One region of the Erwinia sp. SLM-02 genome, then DNA from elsewhere that is predicted to be linked to it. Evidence: predicted binding sites of a transcription regulator. Region 1 holds the regulator's gene; each other region holds the start of a gene.
The links. The regulator LexA, encoded in region 1, represses DNA repair genes until DNA is damaged. The targets are predictions, from matches to a motif close to TNCTGTATGTACATACAGNA.
Positions count from the first base shown of each region.

Region 2: a site for LexA is predicted at 2,835-2,854, ahead of PGH32_RS04430 (DinI-like family protein). Genes of this name have one in related genera too.
Region 3: a site for LexA is predicted at 3,610-3,629, ahead of PGH32_RS05940 (metal-dependent hydrolase). Genes of this name have one in related genera too.

Region 1 covers NZ_JAQISN010000002.1:750,270-755,913, reverse strand. The annotation lists gene ubiA (4-hydroxybenzoate octaprenyltransferase) at 1-564, shown strand, start outside; gene plsB (glycerol-3-phosphate 1-O-acyltransferase PlsB) at 708-3,131, opposite strand; gene PGH32_RS16610 (diacylglycerol kinase) at 3,260-3,628, shown strand; gene lexA (transcriptional repressor LexA) at 3,736-4,344, shown strand; gene dinF (MATE family efflux transporter DinF) at 4,426-5,644, shown strand, end outside.
Region 2 covers NZ_JAQISN010000001.1:927,733-933,376, forward strand. The annotation lists gene umuC (translesion error-prone DNA polymerase V subunit UmuC) at 1-755, shown strand, start outside; gene PGH32_RS04425 (ornithine cyclodeaminase family protein) at 1,025-1,972, shown strand; gene PGH32_RS04430 (DinI-like family protein) at 2,565-2,810, opposite strand; gene ldcA (muramoyltetrapeptide carboxypeptidase) at 2,962-3,903, opposite strand; gene emtA (membrane-bound lytic murein transglycosylase EmtA) at 4,212-4,820, shown strand; gene PGH32_RS04445 (GlsB/YeaQ/YmgE family stress response membrane protein) at 4,960-5,208, shown strand.
Region 3 covers NZ_JAQISN010000001.1:1,295,271-1,300,914, forward strand. The annotation lists gene PGH32_RS05920 (TetR/AcrR family transcriptional regulator) at 1-135, opposite strand, end outside; gene osmE (osmotically-inducible lipoprotein OsmE) at 337-672, shown strand; gene PGH32_RS05930 (DUF6515 family protein) at 785-1,159, opposite strand; gene PGH32_RS05935 (L-cystine transporter) at 1,441-2,838, opposite strand; gene PGH32_RS05940 (metal-dependent hydrolase) at 3,003-3,590, opposite strand; gene hxpB (hexitol phosphatase HxpB) at 3,771-4,442, opposite strand; gene PGH32_RS05950 (YniB family protein) at 4,627-5,166, shown strand; gene PGH32_RS05955 (fructosamine kinase family protein) at 5,188-5,644, opposite strand, start outside.

The DNA.
Region 1 (5,644 bases):
GGCCTGGTGTTGGTTTCCTTCCTGCTGGTGCTGACCATGAACAGCATGACTATCTGGCTGTCGCTGGGCGGGCTGCTGCTGGCGTGGATGTATCCGTTTATGAAGCGCTACACCCACCTGCCGCAGGTGGTGCTGGGCGCGGCGTTCGGCTGGGCTATTCCGATGGGCTGGGCGGCGGTAAACGAAACCCTGCCGTTAACCTGCTGGCTGCTGTTCCTGGCCAATATCTGCTGGACGGTGGCGTACGACACACAGTATGCGATGGTTGACCGCGACGATGACCTGAAGATCGGCGTGAAGTCGACGGCGATTCTGTTTGGTCGCCAGGATAAGCTGATTATCGGGCTGCTGCAGCTGGCGACGCTGGTCCTGCTGGCGCTGACCGGCTGGCTGAGTGGTTTAGGCGGTATTTTCTACTGGGGGCTTTTACTGGCCGCAGTGCTGTTTATTCACCAGCAGAAGCTGATTGCCGATCGTCAGCGCGATAAGTGCTTCCAGGCGTTTCTGAACAACAACTATGTTGGGCTGGTGCTGTTTGTCGGGATTGCGCTGAGCATCTGGTAACAGCAGTTATTCTGCGTGGCTATGGGGCGGGTGCAGGCCAGCAGCAAAGCAGCCGATCGCACGGCAGAAGACGTTTTCACATAATAAAAAAGGGGCGACCTTGTGGTCTGCCCCTTTTTTTATGCTCAAACCTACCGGCTTGTTCAATCGTGTGCGACGGCACTCTCAATCGTCATGCGAACATCCTGCGTCACCAGCTCAGCCAGCAGCTGATAAACCTTCTGGGTCTGCTCAACCTGCGCATCGCCGGAATCACTGATGTAGCCTTCGTCGCGCAGCGTCAGCACCAGCGAGGTGAACACCGCTTTATCAAAGAACTCAGGGGCATTGATGCCGTGCAGCACCGACAGGCGCTGAGCCATGGTCCGGCTCTCCTTCTCCAGCGTACCGCGGTTAATCGCCGGGTTAGCGCTGAGAATAGAGAAAGTAATGGCATAGCGTTGCAGGGTTTCACGCACGCCAGCGGCCAGCAGCTGCAGCGTGCGGAAGCGGCCCGGCGTCAGGCGCAGGCTGTTCTCTTCGGCCAGCAGCAGCCCCTGACGTGCCATTTCCGCCACCAGTGCATCCAGCACCGCAGGCAGCTCGCTGGTTTCCCAGCGCAGGAACAGCTCGCTTTTCAGCATTGGATAAACCACGCTGACCTGGCGCAGCAGCTCCTCGCGGCTCACTTCACGATGCTGCATCAGGATGGCGGCGATAAGCGACGGCATCACCAGCATGTGGTGAATGTTGTTGCGGTAATAAGTCATCAGTACCGCCTGCTCGCGCGGCAGAATGACGATCTCACCGATGCTGTCCTGTTCCAGCTCGAACTTGTTCATGCTCAGTGCATGTTCCAGCAGGGCTTCAGCGCTGACGTCCGGCACCGTAGAGTCGCTGGAGTAGGGCACGTTGCGCAGCAGCTGCATATAACAGTCCAGCTGTTCGGTCAGCTGTTCGCGGGTCATCGAACGCTGGCGCGATGCCAGCAGCGCCGTGACGCACAGGTTGATGGCGTTCGCGGCACCGGCATTGTTGATACGCACCATGACCTTCTGGGCGATATCGTTCACCGCCGGGGTCAGCCACGCCGGGCGCTGGGCCTCGATCGGGTCGATAGAATCACGCCATTCCGGCACGCGCTGATTCAGATAGGCGACCAGCGGCAGAGGCTCGCCAAAGTTAACATAGCCCTGGCCGAGGTTGCGCAGCTTGCGCAGGCCGCGAACCATCGACATAAAGCCTTCTTTCTCTTTGGTCGCACCACGCAGCTCTTTCGCATAGGTGGCCACTTCCATCACGTGCTCGTAGCCGATGTAGATAGGCACCAGCGTGATTGGACGGTTGCCGCCGCGCAGCATGGCCTGAATGGTCATCGACAGCGTGCCGGTTTTCGGATCGAGCAGGCGTCCGGTGCGCGAACGGCCCCCTTCCACGAAGTATTCAACCGAATAGCCGCGGGTAAACAGCTCGCCCAGGTATTCGCGGAACACCGTGGAGTAGAGCTTGTTGCCCTTAAAGGTACGGCGAATAAAGAAGGCACCCAGACGGCGGAAGATCGGGCCGGCAGGCCAGAAGTTCAGGTTGATCCCGGCGGCAATATGCGGCGGTACCAGCCCCTGGTGATAAAGCACGTAGGAGAGCAGCAGATAGTCCATATGGCTGCGGTGGCAGGGAACATAGACAATCTCGTGCCCGTCCTGCGCCAGCTGGCGCACGCGTTCGCCGCCGCTGACGTTCAGGCCCTGATACAGCTTGCTCCAGGTCCAGCCCATCACGCGATCGGTCAGGCGAATAGCCTCGTAAGAGAAGTTAGCCGCAATCTCTTCCATCAGCTCAACGGCATTCTGCTGGGCCTTCTCATGGGAGATTTTCTTGCTGCGCGCTTCATCTTCCACCGCTTTGGCGATGGCTTTGGACTGCAGGAGCTTATTGAACAGATCCTGACGCACCGGCAGGCGCGGGCCGACGGCGGCCAGACGCTGGCGGGCGAAGTGCATACGCGCCACGCGCGCCAGCTTCTGGGCGATGGTTTTATCGGTACCGTGTTCGGTTGCCATGCGGCGCAGAGAAACGATAGGCGAGAAGCGCACAAAGCTGTCGCGGCCCAGCCAGATCACCGCGAAGAACTTCTGGATGCCGTTCAGCACGCGCAGATGCGGCTGCTCAACGCCCTGCACTTCGCGCCCCGGGGCACGGCCAAACATCACCGAGACCGGCACCATCTGCACGTCCAGATCGGGATGGTTACGGTGCAGATCCAGATAGTCATGGAACAGCTTGACCGACTCAACATTCGGGACGAAATAGGGGAATACGCGCGGGCCGTCATGGATAAACACATAACGGGGCAGCACGGTGCCGTCGATCTCCAGTGGGTGCAGGGGATCGGGGAGATCCTGTTTGCGGCACTGTTCGCGCAGAGCAAGGAGATCGGCCTTTGAATCATAAGGCAGCACATACATAATAGGGCGTGAGGTATCAAGCCCGAGTTCGGCAACCGGTTCAGCCGGGATTGCCTTACTTTTTACCAGGAATTTCACTGGCAGATTCAACAGTTTATAATATAAATTACGCCAACCTGACATAGACAACATGAAGCCTCTTGTTAGCAAAGCGCCGCAAGCATACCAGAAAGCGCTAACAGAATCTGTGGTGTTGCAAAATGTGCTACACCCTCTCATTGACGTTTAACTTTCCAAAGGGTTCCCTGAACATGGCAAATAACGCCACCGGACTGACTCGAATTGTAAAAGCAGCAGGCTATTCCTGGAAAGGTATACGTGCTGCCTGGCAACATGAAGCGGCATTTCGCCAGGAAGCGGTCGCCGCTATTATCGCCATTCTTATTGCCTGCTGGCTGGACGTCGACGCCGTTACCCGCGTGCTGCTGATCGGCTCGGTGGTGATGGTGATTATCGTCGAAATCCTCAACAGCGCCATTGAGGCCGTCGTTGACCGTATCGGCACGGAGATTCATCCGCTGGCCGGTCGGGCCAAAGACATGGGCTCTGCTGCCGTCTTGCTCAGTATCTTATTGGCAATTTTCGTGTGGGTAATGCTGCTGATTTCACATTTGCGATAGGTTTTCCAAAATTCAACAAACTGCTGTTTTTTAGCCAGCTTTGGGTTTTCAACACGCAAATACCTGTATATACTCACAGTCGACTGTATAAACAACCAGGGGGCGGGATGAAAGCACTAACGGCACGGCAGCAGCAGGTTTACGACCTGATTCGCGACCACATTAACCAGACCGGTATGCCGCCGACGCGGGCAGAAATCGCCTCGCAGCTCGGCTTCCGTTCCCCAAATGCTGCTGAAGAACACCTGAAGGCGCTGGCCAGGAAGGGCGTGATCGAGATCGTTTCCGGCGCATCTCGCGGTATTCGCCTGATGATGGAAGAGGCCGACGGCCTGCCGCTGATTGGCCGCGTTGCCGCTGGCGAACCCCTGCTGGCCGAACAGCATATCGAAGGGCACTACTCGGTTGACCCGGAACTGTTCAAGCCCAACGCCGATTTCCTGCTGCGCGTCAGCGGCATGTCGATGAAGGATATCGGCATTATGGACGGCGATCTGCTGGCGGTTCACAAAACGGAAGACGTGCGTAACGGCCAGGTGGTCGTAGCGCGTATTGATGACGAAGTGACCGTTAAGCGCCTGAAGAAGCAGGGGAACATCGTTCATCTGCTGCCGGAAAACAGTGAGTTTCAGCCGATTGTTGTCGATCTGCGTCAGCAGACGCTGACCATTGAAGGCCTGGCCGTCGGTGTTATCCGCAACGGCAACTGGCTGTAATCCCCCACCGAATATGACGCGTCGCCCTCTGCGGCGCGTTTTTGCGATCTCTAATCACTCCCTGCTTCCGGTTGAAACACGATGCGACTGCTGACGGCTGCCGATAAAAATCTCTGGCGGCTGGCGCTGCCGATGATCCTCTCCAATATTACCGTGCCGCTGCTCGGGCTGGTTGATACTGCCGTTATTGGCCATCTTGATAGCCCGACCTACCTCGGCGGCGTGGCGATTGGTACGACTATCACCAGCTTCCTGTTTATGCTGCTGCTGTTCTTACGCATGAGCACCACCGGGCTGACCGCACAGGCGTTTGGCGCAAACGACAAGCTCGCTCTGGCGCGGGCGCTAATGCAGCCGCTGCTGCTGGCACTGCTGGCCGGCATCACGTTTATTGTGCTGAAAGCGCCGCTGACCCATCTGGCGTTGGGATTGACCGGCGGCAGCGAGGACGTGCTGCATCAGGCCGATTTATTTATGCAGATCCGCTGGCTCAGTGCGCCCGCCACGCTGGCAAACCTGGTTCTGCTCGGCTGGCTGCTGGGCGTGCAGTATGCCCGTGCGCCGGTGATCCTGCTGGTGGTGGGCAATCTGGTGAATATCCTGCTGGATCTGTGGTTTGTTATCGGCCTGAAGTGGGGCGTGCAGGGCGCGGCGGCGGCGACGGCTATTGCGGAATACGTCAGTCTGCTGGTAGGTCTGCTGCTGGTCTGGCGGGTGATGGTGATGCGCGGCCTGTCGCTGCGCCTGCTGCTCAACGCCTGGCGCGGCAATCTGGCACGCCTGCTGCGGTTGAACCGCGACATTATGCTGCGTTCGCTGCTGCTGCAGGTGTGCTTTGCCTCACTGACGATTTTCGGCGCGCGGCTGGGCAGCGATATTGTTGCCGTCAATGCGGTGCTGCTGATGTTTCTGACCTTCACCGCCTATGCGCTGGACGGTTTCGCCTATGCGGTCGAGGCTTGCTCAGGAGAAGCCTACGGTGCCGGAAACAGCCAGCAGCTGCTCAGCGTCTGGCACGCTGCCTGCCGTCAGTCCGGGGTTGTGGCACTGGCGTTTTCGCTGATTTATGCCCTGGGCGGGGAGCATATCGTGGCGCTGCTTACCTCACTTGAACCGCTACAGGAGCTGGCCGATCGCTATTTAGGGTGGCAGGTGCTGATGCCGCTGGCCGGCGTAGGCTGCTATCTGCTGGACGGCATGTTTATCGGGGCCACCCGCGCCAGCGAAATGCGCAACAGTATGGTGGTTGCCGCGGCGGGGTTTGGGCTGACGCTGTTTACCGTCCCGCTGCTGGGCAATC
Region 2 (5,644 bases), on a different contig from region 1:
GCCAGCGCAAACTGATGGCGCTGATCCCGGTAGAGGAGGTGTGGGGCGTCGGTCGGCGCATTAGCAAGAAGCTGAATGCGATGGGGATTATCACCGCAAAAGATCTGTCAGAGCAGAGCACGTGGATTATCCGTAAGCACTTCAACGTGGTGCTGGAACGCACGGTGCGTGAACTGCGCGGTGAGCCGTGCCTGGCGCTGGAGGAACAGGCACCGGACAAGCAGCAGATCCTCTGTTCGCGATCGTTTTCCACGCGGATCGTCGACTATGCCGATATGCGTGAGGCGGTGTGTAACTACGCGGTGCGCGCGGCGGAAAAGCTGCGGGAAGAAAAGCAGTACTGTCGGCAGATTGCGGTGTTTATTCGCACCAGCCCGCATGCGGTCGATGAGCCGTTTTACGGCAATCAGGCGATGAGTATGCTGCTGACGCCGTCGAACGATACCCGCGATATTATCCGCGCCGCGATGAATGCGCTCGATCGCATCTGGCGGGACGGGCATCGATATATGAAGGCCGGGATAATGCTCGGCGACTTTTTCAGCCACGGCGTCTCGCAGCTTAATCTGTTTGACGATTTCAAACCGCAGCTGAACAGCGAAGCCCTGATGCAGGTGATCGACGGTGTGAATCAGGACGGCCGGGGCAGGCTGTGGTTTGCCGGGCAGGGGATCCGGAAGCCCTGGGCGATGAAGCGGGAAATGCTGTCACCGGGTTATACCACCCGCTATCAGGACCTGCCGGTCGCGAAGTAACACCGACGCTGATGGATGGTGAATGTGATCCTTCTCTTAATTAATAAAAAAAACGGTATCAGCGACAAATTAATTACAGCTAACTGATTATTAACAATATAAAAACATTTCCCTGCCTGAATTTTCTATCAGTACGTAAAGCCTTTCTATCTTTGTGATGGGCCATAAATTGCCGCGGTTGATCTGCATCCCTACGGTATGCACATTATTAAGTCGTCACTACCCCCTTACTCATTGATTTCATGCTGATTACGTTCAGGAGCTGCGTTATGCATTTTATTTCTGCTGAGATGATTCACTCGTCGCTGGAATGGGAGGGCGCAATAAACGCCATCCATTCGGCTCATCTGGGTGCCCGCCATAGCGGGGACGGTTTTTTCCTCGGTGATGCCGCATACGGTTTACTGAGCCGCGCCGTTATTCTTCCCGGGCGCGGTGCCGGGTTAAAAATTGCCTCAATCTGTCCGGCTAACGCACAGGCCCGGCCACCGCGCGCGGTAGAGGATGCCGCCTTTGTGGTGATTAATGAAGAGACCAAAGCCCTCTCTGCGGTGCTGGATGGCCCGGCGATCACCCGCTGGAAAACGGCGGCGGATTCGGTTGCTGCCGCCCGCATACTGAGCCGTGAAGACAGCGCCACGCTGCTGGTACTGGGAGCCGGGCCGGTGGCGACGGCGCTGGTCGATGCCTATCTGCATATCCGGCCAGCCATTCGTACCGTTCTGCTGTGGAATCGCACGGCGGATAAACTGATCCCGACGCGGGCAGCGTTAAAGGCGAAAGGAATTGAGGCGGAAATAGTGCAGGATTTAAATGCTGCCGTGGCAGGAGCCGATATTATCACCGCCGCCACCAGCTCGGCTTCGCCTTTGATTCTGGGGGAGTATGTTAAACCCGGCACGCATATCGATTTGCTGGGCGGATATCGCCCGGACATGCAGGAGGCGGACGTTGCCGCCGTGGCGAAAGCGCGCCTGTTCGTTGACGATCGTACCAACGCCGCGATGTCGGGCGATATCTGCATCCCGCTGCAGCAGGGGGCCATCACTGAACGGCATATTGAAGCCGATCTCTACGAACTTTGTCAGAGCACGACGTTCAGCCGGCAGAAGCAGGATATTACGCTGTATAAAAACGCGGGTGGGGCGCATCTTGATCTGATGGTCAGCCTGTTGGTGATCGAGCGGATAAACGCGTCCACTGAAGCACAGGCGTAGAGCGGTTCACCCGGTAGCCTTGCCCTCGCTTATCGGGTGGATAGCGGCCGTTGGCCTACTGACGCCGTGGTCGGTGGAAAACCTCCGCCAGCAGTCCCGGCAGGCAGGCACCCACAATAACCAAAAATCCCATCAATGGCCCCCCAATCAGCAGCAGGGCGCAAAACATTACGGCGTTCATGAGTGTCCTTGTGTTGGTTTTCTTCCTCTGGCTGACGCGCCAGGCGTGATTATGCTGCACCTAACGCGGGCGTTGCGCATTGATCGGAATCACAATTTTACGGTGCACTCACGCGAGGGCGTCGGTGGACCGCCGCTGGCGCCTTCACGCGACGGTTTCAGGCTGTGGGGCATGATTGAAAAGGGGGAAAAAGCATAAGGTTTATTTCAGCGGGGATAAGGCGGTGTATGTTATAACAGTTAATATTTACTTATATTTACGCAAAAAAAAAGCCCGCTAAGAGCTTTAATGCGGGCCAACACCAGGGAAATCGATTAATTTTAATGATAGGAGTATTCTCAGTTATTGCCAGGCAAAAACGCATTATTTGCGAGCGAAATCAAAAAAAATGTCGAATCACCCATTTCTGTATCAAAACTCTTCAGCAATCAGCCACTGGTCTGCTTCATCAAACATTTCTTCGATAATGCGCAGCAGCGTGGATTTATCGGTTTTACTGGCATCGCTTTTTACGCCGTTAGCCTGCATGGGTTTCACTTTAACCTGCGCATCGGGAAACACCCGCTGAACGCGTTTTTCCAGCTCTTCCAGGATCAGCTGCTCTGCGTTAGCCAGCCCCGCCACGTTGCGCTTGTCATAAATCAGTTCAACAAACATCTTACTTTCACTCCCTTAATATTTATCTGTATAAAAATACAGGTATACAGGAGTGGGTTCAAATACTATTTGATAGACCGTCTGCCCGCGCGTCCCGCGTATGGGCTGGGTTCCGGCAAATACGCCGCGCGGCGAACGCGTTTTCATCAAATCACTGACTCACCGGTGACAATCCGATTGCGGTATGGCCGGAGATCGCCAGCGCCGCCTCGCTGCCGTTAACGCTAAGCCTGGCCTGCGCCCCCAGCGGTAGCGTTACGGTGTTGCGGTCATGGCCGAAATCCAGCCCGCTCACTACCGGCACCCCGCTGCGCTGCGTAATCAACGCCCAGACGCTGGTTAAATCGTAACCGTTGTCGTAATCGGAAAGCGTATTGCCGGTAAAGCTTCCTGCCACAATGGCCTTCTGCCGGGCCAGAACCCCGCTTTCCAGCAGTTGAAGCAGCATACGTTCAATACGGAAAGGGTGTTCATTAACATCCTCGATCACCAGAATCCCATCCCGGATATCCGGCAGCCACGGCGTGCCGATCAGCGAGGCAATCATCGCCAGGTTGCCACCCCAGAGCGTCCCCGAGGCATCAAGCCGTTGCGGGGTCGTTTGCCAGCGGAGTGTAAACTGCGGTGAGGTTAGCGCCAGCCAGAAATTGTCGACGGTGAAATCAGAGAGCGTTTCCGCACCGAAATTCCCCGCCAGCATCGGCCCGCTGAAGGTGATGATTCCGGCCTTAGCCAGCAGGGCCAGCTGAATAGCGGTGAAGTCACTGTGCCCGCACAGGGCAACAGGCCGATCGCGTAGCCGTTCAGCCAGGCTCTTATAGTCAAGATCGGGCAACAGGCGACTGGCACCATAGCCCCCGCGCACGGCCAGCACGATGTCCGGCAGCGTCTCCAGCCGGGCGAGATCGTTAATATCGCCCAGCCGTTGCGCATCGCTACCGGCAAAACGCTGTTCGCGCCTGGCGATAATATCGGTATTTGTCACCCGATGCCCGTCCGCACGCAGGCGCTCGATACCGCGCTGTGCGGCCTCCGGGTTGTGGCAAAAGCCAGAAGGGGCGATCAGATGAATATTGCGTGGAGACATGGCCATAATACGTACTTATCTCATCCGGATAGTGATTTTACCGACGTATATCAATACTTTTTTCATCCCGTGCGGCTATAAAAAGTGTGCCCTGCCGCAGGTTGGTGAAATTTTATACGCCTCGAAGTGAATTATTTTTGTACACTCGCTGTCGAATTCTTTCGATGATGACGAAAAGCCGTAGTGATGTCATCAGCCGCAGCCAGCAAATTAAGAATTACGGCGATTTTCTGCTAACCGGCACGTCGTATGATAAGCGCGACGCCAGGCTCAGAGGATAAATAAGCGTGCATAAATGCGTGAAAACAGCGGCAATGATTGCTGCACTACTGCTGGCAGGCTGTGCCAGTGAACCTGCAAAGAAGATTGCCCGTCAGCCGGATACGCCGCTGACTTCAGCACCGCCTCAGAAAGTGGCACAGGCCTGGTCCCTTTTCACTGAAAACGCAGCCCGTAGCTACGGGGTCGATCAGAAGCTGGTGGATGCGATTATTGCTGTGGAATCCGGTGGGAATCCAACCGTTGTCAGCAAATCTAACGCCGTGGGCCTGATGCAGATTAAAGCCTCTACCGCGGGGCGCGAAGTCTATCGCGCGCAGGGCCGCCACGGGCAGCCGAGCAAAAGCGAACTGCGCGATCCGGTAAAAAATATTGATATCGGCACGGCTTATCTGCGCATCCTGCAGCGGCAGCAGCTAGCGGGTATCCGTAATCCGGAAACGCTGCGCTATGCCACTATCGTGTCTTATGCCAACGGAGCGGGGGCGCTACTGCGGACTTTTTCGCGGGATCGTAGCCGGGCAATTGCCATGATAAATGCCCTGAGCCCGGAAGAGTTTTATCAGCACGTACAGAACAATCACCCGGCGGCACAGGCTCCGCGCTATTTGTGGAAGGTGACAACCGCCTACCGGACGATCTGAAATCATAACCGGTTTTGATAAATGCTAAAAAATTTTCAAAAAAAGTTCGTCCTTAAATCACAGACTTAGAATCCTCTCCTATACTTAGTGCAGTTTTAATCGTGCCAGTTTGATAACGGTAATCATTAAGGGGGAGTAAATGGGTATTCTGTCATGGATCATTTTTGGATTGATCGCCGGTATTATCGCCAAGTGGATTATGCCAGGTAAGGACGGTGGTGGTTTTATCATTACCGTGATACTGGGGGTTGTCGGTGCGGTAGTCGGCGGCTGGATCAGTACCTTCTTCGGTTTTGGTCGGGTCGACGGGTTTAATTTCGGCAGCTTTGTCGTGGCGGTGATCGGTGCCATTGTGGTGCTGTGGATTTACCGTAAGGTACGTAGCTGATACGAATAGAGCCTGCGGGCTGGTTTCGTTGAGAATTGTGGAGCCACTCTCTGTTAAGAGGGTGGCTTTTTTGTTGGCGGCAAGGATGCCTGGATTGGTGGATTGGTGGATTGGTGGATTGGTGACAGCGGTGACAGCGGTGACAGGGAGCCAGCCTGTGCGGCGGCCGGCCGGTCCTCGCGCCACGCGTTGCGTGGTGCCCTCGGTTGCCGCATCTGGCCGGTCGGACCGGCGGAGACGGACCATCCCTGGTCCGACCCCGCCTGACGCCAGCGTCCCTGCTGGCGTCTCCTGGCCCGCTGCGTTCACCTCGGCGCTGCGGATTACCCGTCCGCCGCACAGGCTGACTCCCTTTCGGCTATGTGCACCGCAGCCAGATAAGGCCATTCCTGTATCGACCCCGCCTGACGCCAGTGTCCTGCTGACGTCTCCTGAC
Region 3 (5,644 bases), on a different contig from region 1:
GCTGAGCTGAGCCTCAGAGGCCAGCTGCGACATGCTGGCGGCATGAAAACCATGCTGACGAAAACAGCGCCGCGCGGCGATGATAATTTCATCCTGCCGGATTCGGTGTCGGGCTTCCCGCGCTTCGTTTTGCATGATTTCAGGCCCTCCGCGACCCGCAGATAGATCCACTGCCGTGACGTATTCGGCCACACTGGCAATGTGAACGTTCATTCTCATTAAAATGAGTATAAAGCCGCAGTGGATAAATCTGTAATAATTTCGCCAGTTAAAGTTGAAAATCCGGCACTTATATTCCAGGCTTAATGCACATGGACAATAAATGAGGAATAACATATGCGTAAATTGACGGGATTGATGGGTGCTGCTTTAACGCTGGCCGTTTTATCAGGCTGTACCGCTTACGATCGTGCCGAAAGCTATGTCACCAAGCCGGTGGTACAGGATGTGAAAAAAGGTATGACCCGCCAGCAGGTCCGTGACATTGCGGGGCCGCCTTCAACCGAAATTACGATGGTTCACGCTCGCGGTACCTGCCAGACCTATGTTCTGGGTGAGCGTGATGGCAAACAGCAGACCTATTTCGTGAGCTACGGCGATACCGGAACAGTCATGAACTACGGCTTCCAGAGCTGTAAAGAATACGATACCGATCCGCAGGCGGCTAAGTAATCCCGCATTCTGATTGTTAACTGTCGTGTTTTAACGTTGAACGGCAACGTCTGTATAACAGGCGTTGCCGTTTTCGTTTGTGGCTGACGAGCTAACGCCTCCCTGAGCCGAACTACAGCCCCGGCGGCCGGGGGACTTCCAGATACTCTCCGTTAATGTTGCGACGGTAGTAGTGGCCATCCTGAACGTAGAAACGTTCACCGTTGTAATCCAGCGCGCGCATATCCGTTACCCGATCCACCGGGCGATCGACCACCACGTAGGTGTTATCGTTTTGGCGCTGATAATAGTTGCCGTTAAGGACATAGTAGGTCAGCCCGCCGATCAGCACTGCCGCCGCCGCGTCAGGCAGGAACGACAGTCTTCCTGGTCCGCCACCGTGCCAGCCCGGCCCAGGGCCAGGTGGACCCCAGCCTCCCGGATGTGCAGATGCCAGCACCGGGGCAAGCAGCGTGAAGGCGAGCAGGGTGGTCATCACCTTTTTCATATGCAGGTCTCCTGGTTCAGTGCCGCTAGCATCGTCCTGTGCGGGGGGAATTACAAGCGTCTCCCTGCGGCTATTAGCGGCTGCTTACAGCGTTTAACGCTTCCTTAACCTGGAGGCCACGATTGGGGGACTTTATGAGCCTGGCCGGAGGGGATAACGCCATGTTGAGGGCAGCGCGGTGGGGAATAATCGCGGGAGGCTGAGTAAACGGGCAGGGGGAAATCAGGGGGGTGCCGCCGATCCCGATGCCCGCCAGGGGCTCCGGGATCGGCGGTTAATTATCAGCGGTGAGCCAGCTCGGCATCGTTGTCCGCATCGGTGTTCATAATCTGCTTGTCGGTCTGCTTCAGCCACTGGCTGGTCAGCGTACCGGCAGTCATTGAACCGTTGACGTTAAGCGCAGTACGGCCCATATCAATCAGTGGTTCAATGGAAATCAGCAGCGCAACCAGCGTCACCGGCAGGCCCATGGCCGGCAGCACAATCAGCGCGGCGAAGGTCGCTCCGCCGCCCACGCCGGCAACGCCTGCAGAACTCAGCGTAACGATACCGACGAGGGTAGCTATCCACACCGGGTCGAACGGGTTAATGCCGATGGTTGGCGCAACCATCACCGCCAGCATCGCCGGGTAGAGGCCCGCACAACCGTTCTGACCGATGGTGGCACCAAAGGAGGCGGCAAAGCTGGCAATCGACTCCGGCACGCCAAGACGGCGCGTCTGGGCTTCCACGCTCAGTGGGATCGTGGCGGCGCTGGAGCGGCTGGTGAAGGCAAAGGTAATCACCGGCCACACTTTACGGAAGAAGCGCAGGGGATTGACGCCGTTAACCGACAGCAGCAGGGCGTGAACCGCAAACATAATGGCCAGGCCCAGATAGGAAGCCAGTACAAAACTGCCCAGCTTGATAATGTCGCTGAGGTTAGAGGTGGCCACCACCTTGGTCATCAGCGCCATCACGCCGTAAGGCGTCAGCTTCATAATCAGGCGAACCAGCTTCATGACCCAGGACTGCAGGGTGTCGATAGCTTTCAGTACGCGCTGGCCTTTTTCCGCATCATCCTTCAACAGCTGAATGGCAGCCACGCCGAGGAAGGCGGCAAAAATCACCACGCTGATAATTGACGTTGGGTTTGCACCGGTCAAATCGGCAAACGGGTTTTTAGGGATAAAGGAAAGCAGCAGCTGCGGGGCGCTGAGATCGGCGACCTTGCCCACGTAGTTGTTCTGAATCGCCGTCAGCCGTGCGGTTTCCTGCACGCCCTGAACCAGTCCGCTGGCATTCAGGCCGAACAGCCAGGTGACCAGCACGCCAACCGCCGCGGAAATGGCGGTGGTAAACAGCAGGACGCCGATCGTCAGTACGCTGATTTTACCCAGCGATGAAGCATTATGCAGACGGGCAACGGCACTGAGGATGGAGGCGAATACCAGCGGCATAATGATCATTTGCAGCAGCTGGACATAGCCATTTCCGACGAGGTTGAACCAGCTGACGGATTGTTTAATCACCTCGCTGTTCTCACCGTAAATGGTATGCAGGGCCAGGCCGAACAGTACGCCAACCACCAGGCCGACGAGGACTTTCTTTGACAGGCTCCAGCCGCGGCGGCCGGTTTTTGCCAGCAATAGTAACAGGGCGACGAAAGCCACCAGGTTAATAATGAGCGGGAAATTCATTCAGGCATTCTCCAAAAATGACGACGCAACGGGCCGTCGCGGTGACAGATAATTTCTGTCGCGCAGTAAGTCGAGCTGTGGGGCAAATGGTAACAGTTTGGAATGGTGCAGGTTTATATCCAAAAGGAATTATTTATAACTTTTTGGTGTTATTAGCGTGTTTATTACTCAGGTTGAGCGTTAATTATCCGGCTGATGCTATTTTGCACGGTATTAATGACGGTGCTGGGCCAGCCGCCTGCACCAAAATGTTGCGTACCCGCCGGGAAAAAGATGGCGTAGCCCACCAGAGCCAGGCAAAGCATGCGCTCCAGCTGATTGCCTTTCTGACTGTTAAGCAGTGGCAGTCGGAAACGCCAGCGGCAGGGCCAGAGCAGCGGCACGCCGGCGGGCGTCAGCATATCGGCAAGAATATGGCTGAGATAACCTAAAATCATTCCCTGGAACGCATCCGCGGGGATAATCCACCCCGCAGGCAGCTTCATCTGCAGCAGGGCCACGCCTCCGGCAACGGCCAGCAGGCTGTGGGTAAACCCCCGATGGCCAAACGCTCTTGCAATGGGCTGTGACAGCCATTTCAGCCGCTGGCCGAGCAGCGACTTCGGATGATCGATATCGGGAAGCAGGCAGGTCAGTAACGCAGCAGGGATTATGTGCCACCAGTCCGCGCTGGCCAGAACCGGAGTCAGTTCGGCGCGCTTAGCAAAAATTGCGCTGGCAATGGCAAAAATGAGATGGCCTTCGGCCGTCATGGAAAACACCTGGCTACATAGCTGTCAATGCATCCAGTATAGGGAATATATACAGTAGAATAAATATGTGACGCTGTAACGAAAGATAAATATTTTCACCACGGCTTAACAATTAAACAAATGGCGTCTGCACAACGCCATTTCATTAGTTTTGCGGGCAATCGGGCTGGCTTAACGGCCTTACCGACCCGTTAAATGTGACGCGGTCAGCTCGGTAAGCGACCCGAGCTTCACGTCCGCCAGCGCCCAGCGAGGATCGGCAGCGTATTCCGCATCAGGTACGACGATGGAGCGCATGCGCGCGGCTTTGGTGGCGATCATGCCGTTGAATGAGTCCTCCAGGGTCACGCAGTTAAGCGGATCGACGCCGAGGCGGGCTGCAGCATCAAGATAAACCTGCGGGTGCGGTTTGCTGTAGGGCATCGCTTCTGCGGAGACGAGGACTTCGAAGTAACTACGAATATTAAACATGTCCAGCACGCGCTCGAGCATAAACAGCGGAGAGGCGGAAGCCAGGCCAATTTTCAGCCCTGAACGCTGGCAGAGCTGCAGCGCCTGCTCAACGCCGGGCAGGAGTGGGCGAGTTTCTTCAACCAGCGCCAGGGCGCGATCGATGACGCGACGGGTGACTTCCTGCTGGGTCGGTCCGCTCCACGGCAGGGTTTCATACCACATGCGAACGACCTGGTCGATGCGCAGACCCAGCGTATCGGGCAGCTCCTGCTGGCGGCTCATGTCGATGTCGAGCGTACTTAAAATATCCAGTTCGGCCTGTTGCCAGAGGGGTTCAGAATCAATAAGCAGACCATCCATATCAAAAATGGCGGCGACGACGGGGCGGTGATAGGACATTTTGTGGCTCCATTAAACAGTTTATGTCATTTTAACATGAACATGGCACTGACCAGTAACCACCGCTTGCCGTTAAGTCGGTGAAAGTGCGTATATAAAGCCGGATCGCGGGCAGCAATTAGCAGGCACTTTTCTTTCAGTACAGGTAGACTGTCGGCGAAACATCATATGGACAGGAGAAAGCATGACTTATCAACGGGCTGGCCAGGTGGCGATCCTCAAGCGTATTGTGGGCTGGGTTATCTTTATCCCAGCGCTGCTGTCCACGCTGATTTCGCTGCTGGGTTTTCTGGAAAAAAGCCAGGAGCAGCGTGACGGCATCAATGCGGTAATGCAGGATTTTACCCATGTGATGATCGATATGATCCGCTTCAACACCGGTTTTCTTCACGGCTTCTGGACCCACTCGCCGGTGCCGGATTTTAACGGCGGAAGCAATGTGCTGTTCTGGGTGATTTATATTCTGATTTTTGTCGGCCTGGCGCTGCAGGCTTCCGGTGCGCGCATGTGGAGACAGTCGCGTCATCTGCGCGAAGGGATTGAAGACCGGATGATTCTGGAACAGGCAAGAGGGGACGAAGGCCTGACCCGCCAGCAGCTGGAAGAAAAAATCGTGGTGCCACGGCATACCATTTTCCTGCAGTTTTTCCCGCTCTATATTTTGCCGCTGATCGTTGCCGTGGCAGGGTATTTTGTGCTGAAACTTCTCGGTTTTATTCTTTAACCGACAGCGCGCTCCGGGCCTTCAGGCCTGGCGCGTGCGCTTCTTACCCACTTCATCCTCGTCCAGCAGGGCCACCACCGCCCGCTGCGCCTCGGCCAGCCAGCGGCCACCGAATACGTTTGCCCGGTTAAGCAGATAATAGAGTTGATAAACCGGCTGCCGCTGAATATACCCTTCAGGCAGGGGCCAGACCGACTGATAGCCCTGCAGGATCTCAACGGGAAGGTCGGGATACCAGCTGAGCATCGCCAGATCGCACTCGCGATCTCCCCAGTAGCAGGCGGGATCGAAGATCCACGGACCGTTGCTGCTCCCCGCGCAGTTCGCTGGCCATAAATCACCGTGCAGCAGTGAAGGCTGCGGGTGATGTGTCGCCAGGAGACTTTGCGCGCAGCGCGTGATGAGTTCGATATCCCCGTACTGGATGCCTTTCTCCGCGGCCAGCTGCAGCTGCCAGCCAATACGCTGTTCGGCAAAG